2 regions of the Paenibacillus sp. GL_099_B genome follow, and region 1 is predicted to be linked to the other one. Evidence: a T-box and tRNA genes for the amino acid it is inferred to sense, from the RefSeq annotation. Region 1 holds a T-box; the other holds one or more tRNA genes.

Region 1 (5,237 bases):
GATCGATTGATGAGCTCAGAGCATTGGCTAACTATACACTGAAACGGCATTTTCCCGATATTGCGGAAGCCGATAATCGCTATCTGCTGTTGCTTCAGGAAGTCATTCAGCGGCAGGCTTCACTTATCGCTAAGTGGCAACAGGTTGGTTTCATTCATGGCGTAATGAATACAGATAATATGGCCATCAGTGGTGAAACCATCGATTATGGGCCGTGTGCGTTTATGGATGCCTACAATCCAGCGACGGTATTTAGCTCCATTGACACGCAAGGTCGGTATGCCTATGGAAATCAACCGTATATTGGCGGCTGGAATCTGGCTCGGTTTGCCGAGACGCTTCTGCCACTGCTGCATGAGGATGAAGAACAGGCTGTACAAATCGCCCAGGATGCGATTGCACAATTCTCTGAATTGTATCATCACCACTGGCTCTCGGGAATGCGGAGTAAGCTGGGCTTGTTTAATGAAGAGGCTGAGGATGAAGCGTTAATCAGAGATCTTCTTGAATTGATGGAGAAGCATAGTGCAGATTACACAAATACGTTCCTCGCACTGACCTTTGATACGCTCAACGGAGCTCCTTTATTCGATACTTCAGAGTTTGCGGAGTGGAATGAGCGTCGCCAGGCAAGATTAGGCAGACAGCAGGAAGGGAAAGAAGAATCGCAGCAATTGATGAAGTCTAGCAACCCGGCGGTGATTCCTCGTAATCATCGGGTGGAAGAAGCACTGGACCGAGCAGAGAATCACGGAGATCTTAGTGTGATGGAGAAGCTTCTTGCTGTTCTTTCAAACCCGTTTGCACATTCTCCCGAACAGGCTGAGTACGCGAAACTGCCTGCGCAGTGCGATGCCTCCTACCGGACTTTCTGTGGAACCTGATTGAAAACTTGTTATGAAGAGGCTGCCAATGGCAGCTTTTTCATTATCATGCCCACAGGAACTTGAACAGCTGGATACGCTGGATCAGCAATTTTGGAACAATGAAGATCAGATTGCAGACAAGGCTTATGCATATTACCACGAGAAGTTGAACATGATGTCTTTATAAACTTTGGCGCAGGCACTCATCTGTTGTTCTATCTAAAGATAAATACTTGACCTTGCAATGATATTAACGTTCGGCTATACTGGCTATAAATTGAATACATGAATTACGTTGATAGAGCGCAGTAGCGGCTTTGTCCCTGTTACAGAAAGTCAGGGGTTGATGGAACCTGATACATACAAGGGCTGCGAATTACACTCTGGAGTACTTGGGTAATGCCAAGCGGAATGGCAAACGATATTTTGCTGAAAGCGGTATGGACAGCGCGTGAGTTGTTGTCTGTGCAAGTTGGGTGGTACCACGGTTATGATAATCGTCCCTATGTCTATTGATGACAAGGCGGCGATTTTTTTGTGTCCAAAAAAGCCTCGCCCGGCTTAGCTCCTTGTGAATTAACGTAGATCATGGCCTAATACCAATGCATAGAGAAGGGGTTGCTTGTTTTGAATATTATTGATGAACTGGAATGGCGCGACGCTATTAACCAACAGACGGATGCGGAGGGTCTGCGTGAGCTGACCGAGACCACGTCGGTTTCCTTGTACTGCGGGGTTGACCCTACAGGAGACAGCATGCACATTGGACATTTGATTCCGTTCATGATGCTGAAACGTTTCCAACTCGCTGGCCACCGTCCGGTTATTCTGATTGGTGGGGCAACAGGAACTATTGGTGATCCAAGTGGTCGTCAATCGGAACGTTCTCTTCAAACGTTGGAAGAGGTACAGGCCAATGTGGATGCTCTGACTGCACAAATGAAAAAGCTTTTTGTAACGGATGGCGACAATCAGGTACGTATGGTCAACAACTACGACTGGACACACAAAATCAATGTGATTGAATTTTTGCGTGACTACGGTAAAAACTTTAACCTCAACACGATGCTGGCCAAAGATGTGGTTGCGAGCAGACTGGAAGACGGAATTTCGTTTACCGAGTTCTCCTACCAGATTCTCCAATCGCTCGATTACCTGCACCTGTTCCAACATGAGGATGTACAGCTGCAAATTGGCGGTTCCGATCAATGGGGCAACATTACAAGCGGTCTGGACCTGATCCGTAAAAAAGAAGGGCCAGAAGCAAAAGCTTACGGTCTGACGATCCCGCTTATGCTCAAATCCGACGGAACAAAATTCGGTAAATCCGCAGGCGGGTCCATCTGGCTTGATGCGAATAAAACGACTCCATTCGAATTCTACCAGTTCTGGGCGAACTCGGATGATCGTGATGTGATCAAATACCTGAAATACTTCACATTCCTAAGCAAAGAGGAGATTGAAGCTTTGGCTGAAAAGGTAGAAACGGAGCCGCACAAGCGTGAAGCACAAAAGGCACTCGCTGAAGAAATGACGAAATTTGTTCACGGCGACGATATGCTGGAGCAGGCTAAGCGCATTACGGCAGCACTGTTCAGCGGAGACATTCGTTCCCTTACAGCAGACGAAATCGAGCAAGGCTTTAAAGAAATGCCGACCTTCGAAACCGATGGTGAAGCGAAAAATATTGTAGACTGGCTCGTGGATCTTGGCCTGGAGCCATCCAAACGTCAGGCGCGTGAGGATGTCACCAAAGGAGCTATCTCCATGAATGGTGAGAAAGTTACGGAACTTGAATTCACGGTCTCTGCAGAGCACGCAATCGGTGGTAAATTCATCATTATCCGCAAAGGCAAGAAAAATTACAGTCTGGTGAAATTGAAGTAGCAATAATATTGCAGCATGAATCTTGGGGAGGTAGAAGCAAAGGTCTTACCTTCCCAAGCAACACAAAAAAAGGACCGTCTCCAATCATGTCAATGACATCATGGAGACGGTCCTTTTTATATTCCATCCGCAAATGGCTTATTAGTTATTAATTTATTGATTCACAATCGCTGTGATCTCTTCATCCAGATCAAGTCTTACATTCTCACGGTAAGCCCGAATATCGTATTCACTGTGCAGGTAGCGCAGGATCGCTTCAATCATGTTGGATTCAACCAGGTACTGACTGCGGCCTTGAATCCAGACTTCAGCGGAATATCCCGTTTCTTCTTCCCAGCTCAGTTCCACATTGACATCGGTTGGGCGAACACCCTTACGTTCAGCCATGTGAATACAGATCGCGTTGACAATTTCATCCATGCTTAGAACCATAGAGCTTAGTACCGTCCGTTTCTGTTACGGTCATCATCATCACGATCATTTTTGCGGTCATAACGACCATCTGCTGCTGGTTTACGGCGATTCGTAATGGCTCTGAACAGGGCCATCGCGAGCATAACGATCAGCATAATTGCAGCTACGTTTACGAGCAATCCAAGAATGTTACCCAGAGCGCCCATGCCACCGAACAATCCGCCGAACATCATACCAGCAAGACCGCCCAGCATCATACCTTTCATAAATCCACCGCCACCGCCGAAGAATCCGCCACGGTTCGTTGTAGCTCCATTGCTGGAGTTGTTATTCGTATTCGATTTGCTCACATTGCTGTTGGAATCGGATTTCTTAGGTGTGTTGGTATAGCTTTTTGTTCCCGATTTGAAACCGCCACCACGTCTAGCATCAGCAGAATCTGGATTCGCGACTCCAACTGTTGCAAACAGTAATGTAAAGGCCATGAAAACCATCATGAGATGTTTAATTCCGAATTTTTTCTTCATTGTAAAGATCGTAACCCCCCGATTAATTTGTTTGATTCGCCCAAAAATGGGCCTTACTCAAGTAATACGGTCAACTTGCAGGAACGTTTCAAATTTTGTTTAATTTTCTGAAATACTTGGACAAGGGTCCTGAATTGCCGCTTGACCATCGAGTAGTTGGGTTACCCAGTTACACCATTCGATGCCTGTTTGCGCGTTCATTAACCCTTTTTGTACCAGAATGTAACTTCCGAATTCCCGACTGCCTACTCGCAAATTATCCTGAGGTATACGGGATTTCAAATCCTCGAAATAACGGATGCGTTCCAAAAACCAGTTTTTGCGCTCATTCAGAATGCGTCTCATGCTTCCATCTTCCGCAATGCCGACACATAAAATACGCAGATTGAACTCGTCACGCGTAACCGGAGCGGTAACGGGAGTGATCATCCATCCCAGCAGTTTTTCAATACCTTTTTCCGTGACTGCATACATTTTTTTGTCCGGTTTGTCAGACTGTTGCACCCAGCGGGAGGCTAAAAGCTCATCGTTTTCCATTTTGGAGAGGAGGGGATAGATCTGACTGTGCTTAGCCTGCCAATGCGGCTGGATCTTCAGCATTAGATCATAACCTGATGACTCCTCGCGGGTAAGAAGCCCGAGCAATCCGTAGGAAAGTATGTTCATGCACATGTCTCCTTAATATTAGGGCTGGGCCAGCAAAAACAATAAAAATTGCTTTCTTTGACCGCTTTCATAAAAGTGTACACTGAAACTGTATGGTTTGACAACCTGACAGAACAACTGCCTCAATTTAGACAAAAAAAGAGTGCGGACCTCGAGGTCCGCACCCAAAACCATTTAGAGAGATGTCTGTTGCCCATACCCCTCTGCGACAAGATCAAGTTCACCTGTGTAGGAGTCTATGACCATGCCGTGGACGGGTACATTAGGCGGAAGCAATGGATGTTTCTTGATCACTTCCACAGTATGTTTTACCCCTTCTTCAACGCTGTCAAACCCGCGTAGCCACTTTTGTAAACGTATGCCCGAGTTCTCCAGTGTACTCATGACTTCCTCGGATACACCCCGTTCGACCATATGTCCAATCATGGTCTCTGCGTGTAGGGAAGCCATACCGCATTCCGTGTGTCCAACAACCAGTACTTCGTCGGCACCAAGCTCATAGATGGCGACAAGAACACTACGCATAACAGACCCAAAAGGTTGAGAGATGATTGCGCCAGCGTTTTTGATAATTTTCACATCGCCATTCTTCAGGTTCATGGCCTTGGGCAGCATTTCCACGAGACGGGTATCCATACAAGTGATGATAACCATCTTTTTGGTTGGAAACTTGCCAGCCGTATACTTTTCGTATTCTTTGGTCTCGACAAATGTCTTGTTGTAAGCCAGAATCTCTTGAATGTTGTTCATGTCCATTGCCTCCTGTTATCCAATACGATGAGCACAGCCACTTACATCAAATGCAGCTTGTCCTACGCCCTTTGGGTTCATTTATTATACCACGGTCAGCAAATTGCATTATTCCTCGGTTTGGAGG
Region 2 (5,237 bases), 3.0 Mb from region 1:
CAGTGTCAGGTGGGCAGTTTGACTGGGGCGGTCGCCTCCTAAAGAGTAACGGAGGCGCCCAAAGGTTCCCTCAGAATGGTTGGAAATCATTCGAAGAGTGCAAAGGCATAAGGGAGCTTGACTGCGAGACCTACAAGTCGAGCAGGGACGAAAGTCGGGCTTAGTGATCCGGTGGTACCGCATGGAAGGGCCATCGCTCAACGGATAAAAGCTACCCTGGGGATAACAGGCTTATCTCCCCCAAGAGTCCACATCGACGGGGAGGTTTGGCACCTCGATGTCGGCTCATCGCATCCTGGGGCTGAAGTAGGTCCCAAGGGTTGGGCTGTTCGCCCATTAAAGCGGTACGCGAGCTGGGTTCAGAACGTCGTGAGACAGTTCGGTCCCTATCTGTCGTGGGCGTAGGAAATTTGAGAGGAGCTGTCCTTAGTACGAGAGGACCGGGATGGACGTACCGCTGGTGTACCAGTTGTTCCGCCAGGAGCACCGCTGGGTAGCTATGTACGGAAGGGATAAGCGCTGAAAGCATCTAAGCGTGAAGCCCCCCTCAAGATGAGATTTCCCAGTATGTAAGACCCCTTGAAGACGACGAGGTAGATAGGCTGGGGGTGGAAGTGCAGCAATGCATGGAGCTGACCAGTACTAATCGGTCGAGGGCTTATCCAATATGCAAGTTGTAAATCGCACATTTCGTTTCGGATCTAGTTTTCAGAGAATAAACTCTGAGATGTAAGCTAAGCTATGCGTTTGGTGGCGATGGCGGAGGGGTTCCACACGTACCCATCCCGAACACGACCGTTAAGCCCTCTAGCGCCGATGGTACTTGGACCGCAGGGTCCTGGGAGAGTAGGACGCCGCCAAGCGAAACCCCTTTGGGGTATTTTTTTTCGGTTTTTCATAGGGGCCCTTAGCTCAGTTGGTTAGAGCGCACCTCTGATAAGGGTGAGGCCGGTGGTTCGAGTCCACCAGGGCCCATAGTAATACCAGATATACTAAAGTGTATGGGGCCATAGCTCAGCTGGGAGAGCGCCTGCCTTGCAAGCAGGAGGTCAGCGGTTCGATCCCGCTTGGCTCCACCATTCCCTGATAGCTCAGTTGGTAGAGCACTCGACTGTTAATCGAGTTGTCACAGGTTCGAGTCCTGTTCGGGGAGCCATTAAGGCCCGTTGGTCAAGGGGTTAAGACACCTCCCTTTCACGGAGGTAACAGGGGTTCGAATCCCCTACGGGTCATAGCTATATTTATTAGCTTAAAAAAGGGATGAGAATCCCAAAGGTTCGTCGGAGGATAAACTTCGTTAGCAATGGCTTCGCAGTCTCGAACGAAGTGAGAGTATCCCCTACGGGTCATATATATGGAGGCTTAGCTCAGCTGGGAGAGCATCTGCCTTACAAGCAGAGGGTCGGGGGTTCGAACCCCTCAGCCTCCACCATATCATTTTCTGAATAACGACGCGGGGTGGAGCAGCCCGGTAGCTCGTCGGGCTCATAACCCGAAGGCCGCAGGTTCAAATCCTGCCCCCGCAATTATACTTTCTCTGAAGAAAGTGATATGGAACCGTGGTGTAGTTGGCCTAACATGCCTGCCTGTCACGCAGGAGATCGCGGGTTCGAATCCCGTCGGTTCCGCCATCTTGATTTTGCTTCAGGGATGAGAATCCGTTTTTGGGTTCGTCGGAGTATTCACTTCGAGAGCATCAGCTTCGCAGTCTCGAACGAAGTGAGAGTATCCCGTCGGTTCCGCCATTTTAATCTTTACATGAGGAAGTTGTTCACTTAATCTGCTATATGGCACCGAACGCCTTAGATAAAGTGCAACGTATCAAGATTAAACTTTATTGTGGCTCGGTAGCTCAGTCGGTAGAGCAGAGGACTGAAAATCCTCGTGTCGGCGGTTCGATTCCGTCCCGAGCCACCATTTATCACAACTTAATATGCCGGTGTAGCTCAACTGGTAGAGCAACTGACTTGTAATCAGTAGGTTGGGGGTTCAAGTCCTCTCGCCGGCACCATGTAATCCTGGAGGATTAGCGAAGCGGCCAAACGCATCAGACTGTAAATCTGCTCCCGTACGGGTTCGGTGGTTCGAATCCATCATCCTCCACCAGTTTTTTGAGTCATTAGCTCAGTTGGTAGAGCACCTGACTTTTAATCAGGGTGTCGAAGGTTCGAGCCCTTCATGACTCACCATTATATGCGCGTGTGGCGGAATTGGCAGACGCACTAGACTTAGGATCTAGCGTCTTTGACGTGGGGGTTCAAGTCCCTCCACGCGCATCCTTTATAAGCGGACGTGGCTCAGCGGTAGAGCATCGCCTTGCCAAGGCGAGGGTCGCGGGTTCGATTCCCGTCGTCCGCTCCAATATTTTGCGCCCTTAGCTCAGCTGGATAGAGCGTTTGACTACGAATCAAAAGGCCGGGAGTTCGAATCTCTCAGGGCGCGCCATTATAACTTCATATGCCGGCGTGGCGGAATGGCAGACGCGCTCGACTCAAAATCGAGTGGGAAACCGTGGAGGTTCGAGTCCTCTCGCCGGTATAGATAACGGGATGTAGCTCAGCTTGGTAGAGCACCTGGTTTGGGACCAGGGGGTCGCATGTTCAAATCGTGTCATCCCGATTTTTACATGCGGGTGTAGTTCAATGGTAGAACTTTAGCCTTCCAAGCTAATAGCGTGGGTTCGATTCCCATCACCCGCTTTATAGAAGTGTAAAAAAAAGAGATGGTTTCTGCCATCTCTTTTTTTTGCATTTTTTAACGTTTCCATTGCTCTCTGAACATTCACTCCAATACTATTAACTTATCGGATCATAGCTTTATTAACAGTGGGATAATACACAATACCACAGTGATAAAGCTATGTTTATTTGCCGTTTTGTAAAACGCTTACAAAAATATCTTGCCTAATCCTTCAGCCTGTAATACTATATCAATTAAGCGCTTAACCTTTAGGGGTAAGGCGCTTAAACTTAACGTAGATTAAGCGCTTAACCCCTAAAGGGAAGGGAGATGATCATTCCATGACAACCATTAGACTGACGATGGCTCAGGCACTGCTCCGATATCTGGATCAGCAATATATTTCCGTTGATGGGGTAGAAACCAAGTTTGTGAAAGGCGTTATCGGCATTTTTGGTCACGGCAACGTAACTGGTATTGGAGAGGCACTGGAGCGTAGTCCTGGAAGTCTAACGTATATGCAGGGTAAAAATGAACAAGGCATGGTACATACGGCAGCGGCCTATGCCAAGCAGAAGAACCGTAGACAGATTTATGCCTGCACGACATCCATCGGACCAGGTGCACTGAACATGATTACCGCAGCGGCAACCGCGACGGTCAATCGGATTCCTGTTTTACTGCTTCCGGGTGATAACTTTGCCACACGTGAGCCCGATCCCGTGCTGCAACAACTGGAGGTAAGCGGCGATTATACCATTTCAGCCACTGATCCGTTCAAAGCGGTCAGTAAATACTGGGATCGCATCGTACGTCCCGAACAGCTGATGATTGCTGCCACGCAGGCGATGCGCGTGCTGATGGACCCGGCGGAGACGGGCGCGGTAACGCTGGCGCTGCCGCAGGATGTGCAGGCAGAGGCGTACGATTACCCTGAATCGTTCTTCGCCCGCAAGGTGCATTACCTGGACCGTCGTCCACCGGTCCAGGCGGCAATTGAACGGGCAACGCAGCAGATTGCCCGTGGCAGGAAGCCGCTGATCGTAGCAGGCGGCGGCGTGTTGTATGCCGAGGCATCCACACAGCTGGCTGAATTCGCCGAGGCATTTGGCATTCCGGTTGCCGAGACGCAGGCTGGCAAAAGTGCCCTGGCGTGGGACCACCCACTTAATGTGGGAGCCATCGGTGTTACCGGCTCGCTGGCTGCCAACAGGCTTGCCAGGGAAGCAGATGTGGTAATCGGCGTCGGCACTCGGTTCTCGGATTTTACGACGGCGTCCCGGTCTGCTTTTCAGCATCCCGAAGTGGCTTTCATCAATATTAACCTGAACGGCATGGATGCCGCCAAATTGGGTGGGGAAGCGATTTTGGCTGATGCACGGGAAGGTCTGCAAGCTCTGCAAACGGCTTTACAGGGACGGCAGTACCACAGTGGATACGGAACATCCGAGATCGCCGATCTGCGGGATGAATGGAACGATGAGGTGAATCGACTCTATGGACTGCAACATGAGGCAGGACTGGCACAGACGACCGCGGTCGGTATTATTAATCGGAGCATTGACCCTTCTTCCGTCATTGTGTGCGCGGCGGGAAGTTTGCCTGGAGACTTGCACCGTCTGTGGCGCGCGTCTGCACCGAAAACATACCACATGGAGTATGGCTTCTCCTGTATGGGCTATGAGGTGAGCGGGGCATTCGGGGCAGCTCTTGCCGAGCCGGATCGTGAAGTGTATGCCATGGTGGGTGACGGTAGTTACCTGATGCTGCATTCTGAACTGGTGACGAGCTTGCAGGAACAGAAGAAGATGACCATTTTACTATTCAATAACAATGGATTTCAGTGTATTCACAATTTGCAACGGGAGCACGGAAGTGACGGTTTCGGCAATGAGTTTCGTTATCGGGAAGCGGAGAGCGGACGACTGACCGGGGATTACATGCCTATGGATTTTGCAGCCCATGCCCGCAGCCTTGGAGCCAAAGCCTATAGGGCAGAGACGACAGAACAATTAGAGCAGGCGATCAGAGATGCACGGAATGAGACCGTGACTACACTAATCGAAATTCCAGTCGTGCCCGGAACCAATGCAGGCGGATATGAGTCCTGGTGGAATGTAGGCGTTCCAGAAGTATCCAACGAGGAAAAGGTGGTAACGGCTCATCACGCGATGCAGGCAAACCGTGCCAAAGCTAGACTCATTTAATTGAGCATATCATCAATCCAAAGAGTGACTTTCAATCAGCATGATATAGATGGCAATGCGCGCGTTAAATCGAATGATGCAAAAATGTTGAACCATAAAAGGAGACGTGGAGCTATGAACAAGCTGCCATTTCAGCTCGGGATTCATCCGATCAACTGGGTCGGAGAGGATGTAAAGGAGCATGGTGATGCAACAACATGTAAACAGATTCTGGATGACATTCAGCGACTTGGCCTGACAGGTACGGAGATGGGACGCAAATATCCCACGGATCCAGACACATTGCGGGAGGAGCTGGGCAAGCGCAATATACGCCTCGTTTCCCAGTGGAAATCGGTATTGTTCTCTGAC

Evidence for each region. A T-box is a leader RNA that pairs with one kind of tRNA and senses whether it is charged. The one in region 1 lies ahead of tyrS (tyrosine--tRNA ligase), so its partner is inferred to be a tRNA-Tyr.
Region 2: it encodes a tRNA-Tyr, which carries the amino acid that the T-box ahead of tyrS (tyrosine--tRNA ligase) is inferred to sense. The anticodon was not compared.

What each region holds. Positions count from the first base shown of each region.
Region 1 covers NZ_CM174430.1:4,374,503-4,379,739, reverse strand. The annotation lists gene AC3ITG_RS19780 (protein adenylyltransferase SelO) at 1-884, shown strand, start outside; gene AC3ITG_RS19775 (hypothetical protein) at 913-1,053, shown strand; T-box leader at 1,153-1,374, shown strand; gene tyrS (tyrosine--tRNA ligase) at 1,494-2,753, shown strand; gene AC3ITG_RS19765 (YxcD family protein) at 2,907-3,185, opposite strand; gene AC3ITG_RS19760 (hypothetical protein) at 3,191-3,694, opposite strand; gene AC3ITG_RS19755 (PadR family transcriptional regulator) at 3,794-4,360, opposite strand; gene AC3ITG_RS19750 (beta-class carbonic anhydrase) at 4,535-5,110, opposite strand.
Region 2 covers NZ_CM174430.1:298,412-303,648, forward strand. The annotation lists rRNA gene AC3ITG_RS01310 (23S ribosomal RNA) at 1-666, shown strand, start outside; rRNA gene rrf (5S ribosomal RNA) at 747-863, shown strand; tRNA gene AC3ITG_RS01320 (tRNA-Ile) at 902-975, shown strand; tRNA gene AC3ITG_RS01325 (tRNA-Ala) at 1,004-1,079, shown strand; tRNA gene AC3ITG_RS01330 (tRNA-Asn) at 1,081-1,156, shown strand; tRNA gene AC3ITG_RS01335 (tRNA-Glu) at 1,161-1,232, shown strand; tRNA gene AC3ITG_RS01340 (tRNA-Val) at 1,357-1,432, shown strand; tRNA gene AC3ITG_RS01345 (tRNA-Met) at 1,453-1,526, shown strand; tRNA gene AC3ITG_RS01350 (tRNA-Asp) at 1,554-1,631, shown strand; tRNA gene AC3ITG_RS01355 (tRNA-Phe) at 1,842-1,917, shown strand; tRNA gene AC3ITG_RS01360 (tRNA-Thr) at 1,936-2,011, shown strand; tRNA gene AC3ITG_RS01365 (tRNA-Tyr) at 2,021-2,106, shown strand; tRNA gene AC3ITG_RS01370 (tRNA-Lys) at 2,114-2,189, shown strand; tRNA gene AC3ITG_RS01375 (tRNA-Leu) at 2,196-2,276, shown strand; tRNA gene AC3ITG_RS01380 (tRNA-Gly) at 2,287-2,361, shown strand; tRNA gene AC3ITG_RS01385 (tRNA-Arg) at 2,369-2,445, shown strand; tRNA gene AC3ITG_RS01390 (tRNA-Leu) at 2,460-2,538, shown strand; tRNA gene AC3ITG_RS01395 (tRNA-Pro) at 2,546-2,619, shown strand; tRNA gene AC3ITG_RS01400 (tRNA-Gly) at 2,629-2,699, shown strand; gene iolD (3D-(3,5/4)-trihydroxycyclohexane-1,2-dione acylhydrolase (decyclizing)) at 3,021-4,886, shown strand; gene iolE (myo-inosose-2 dehydratase) at 5,001-5,237, shown strand, end outside.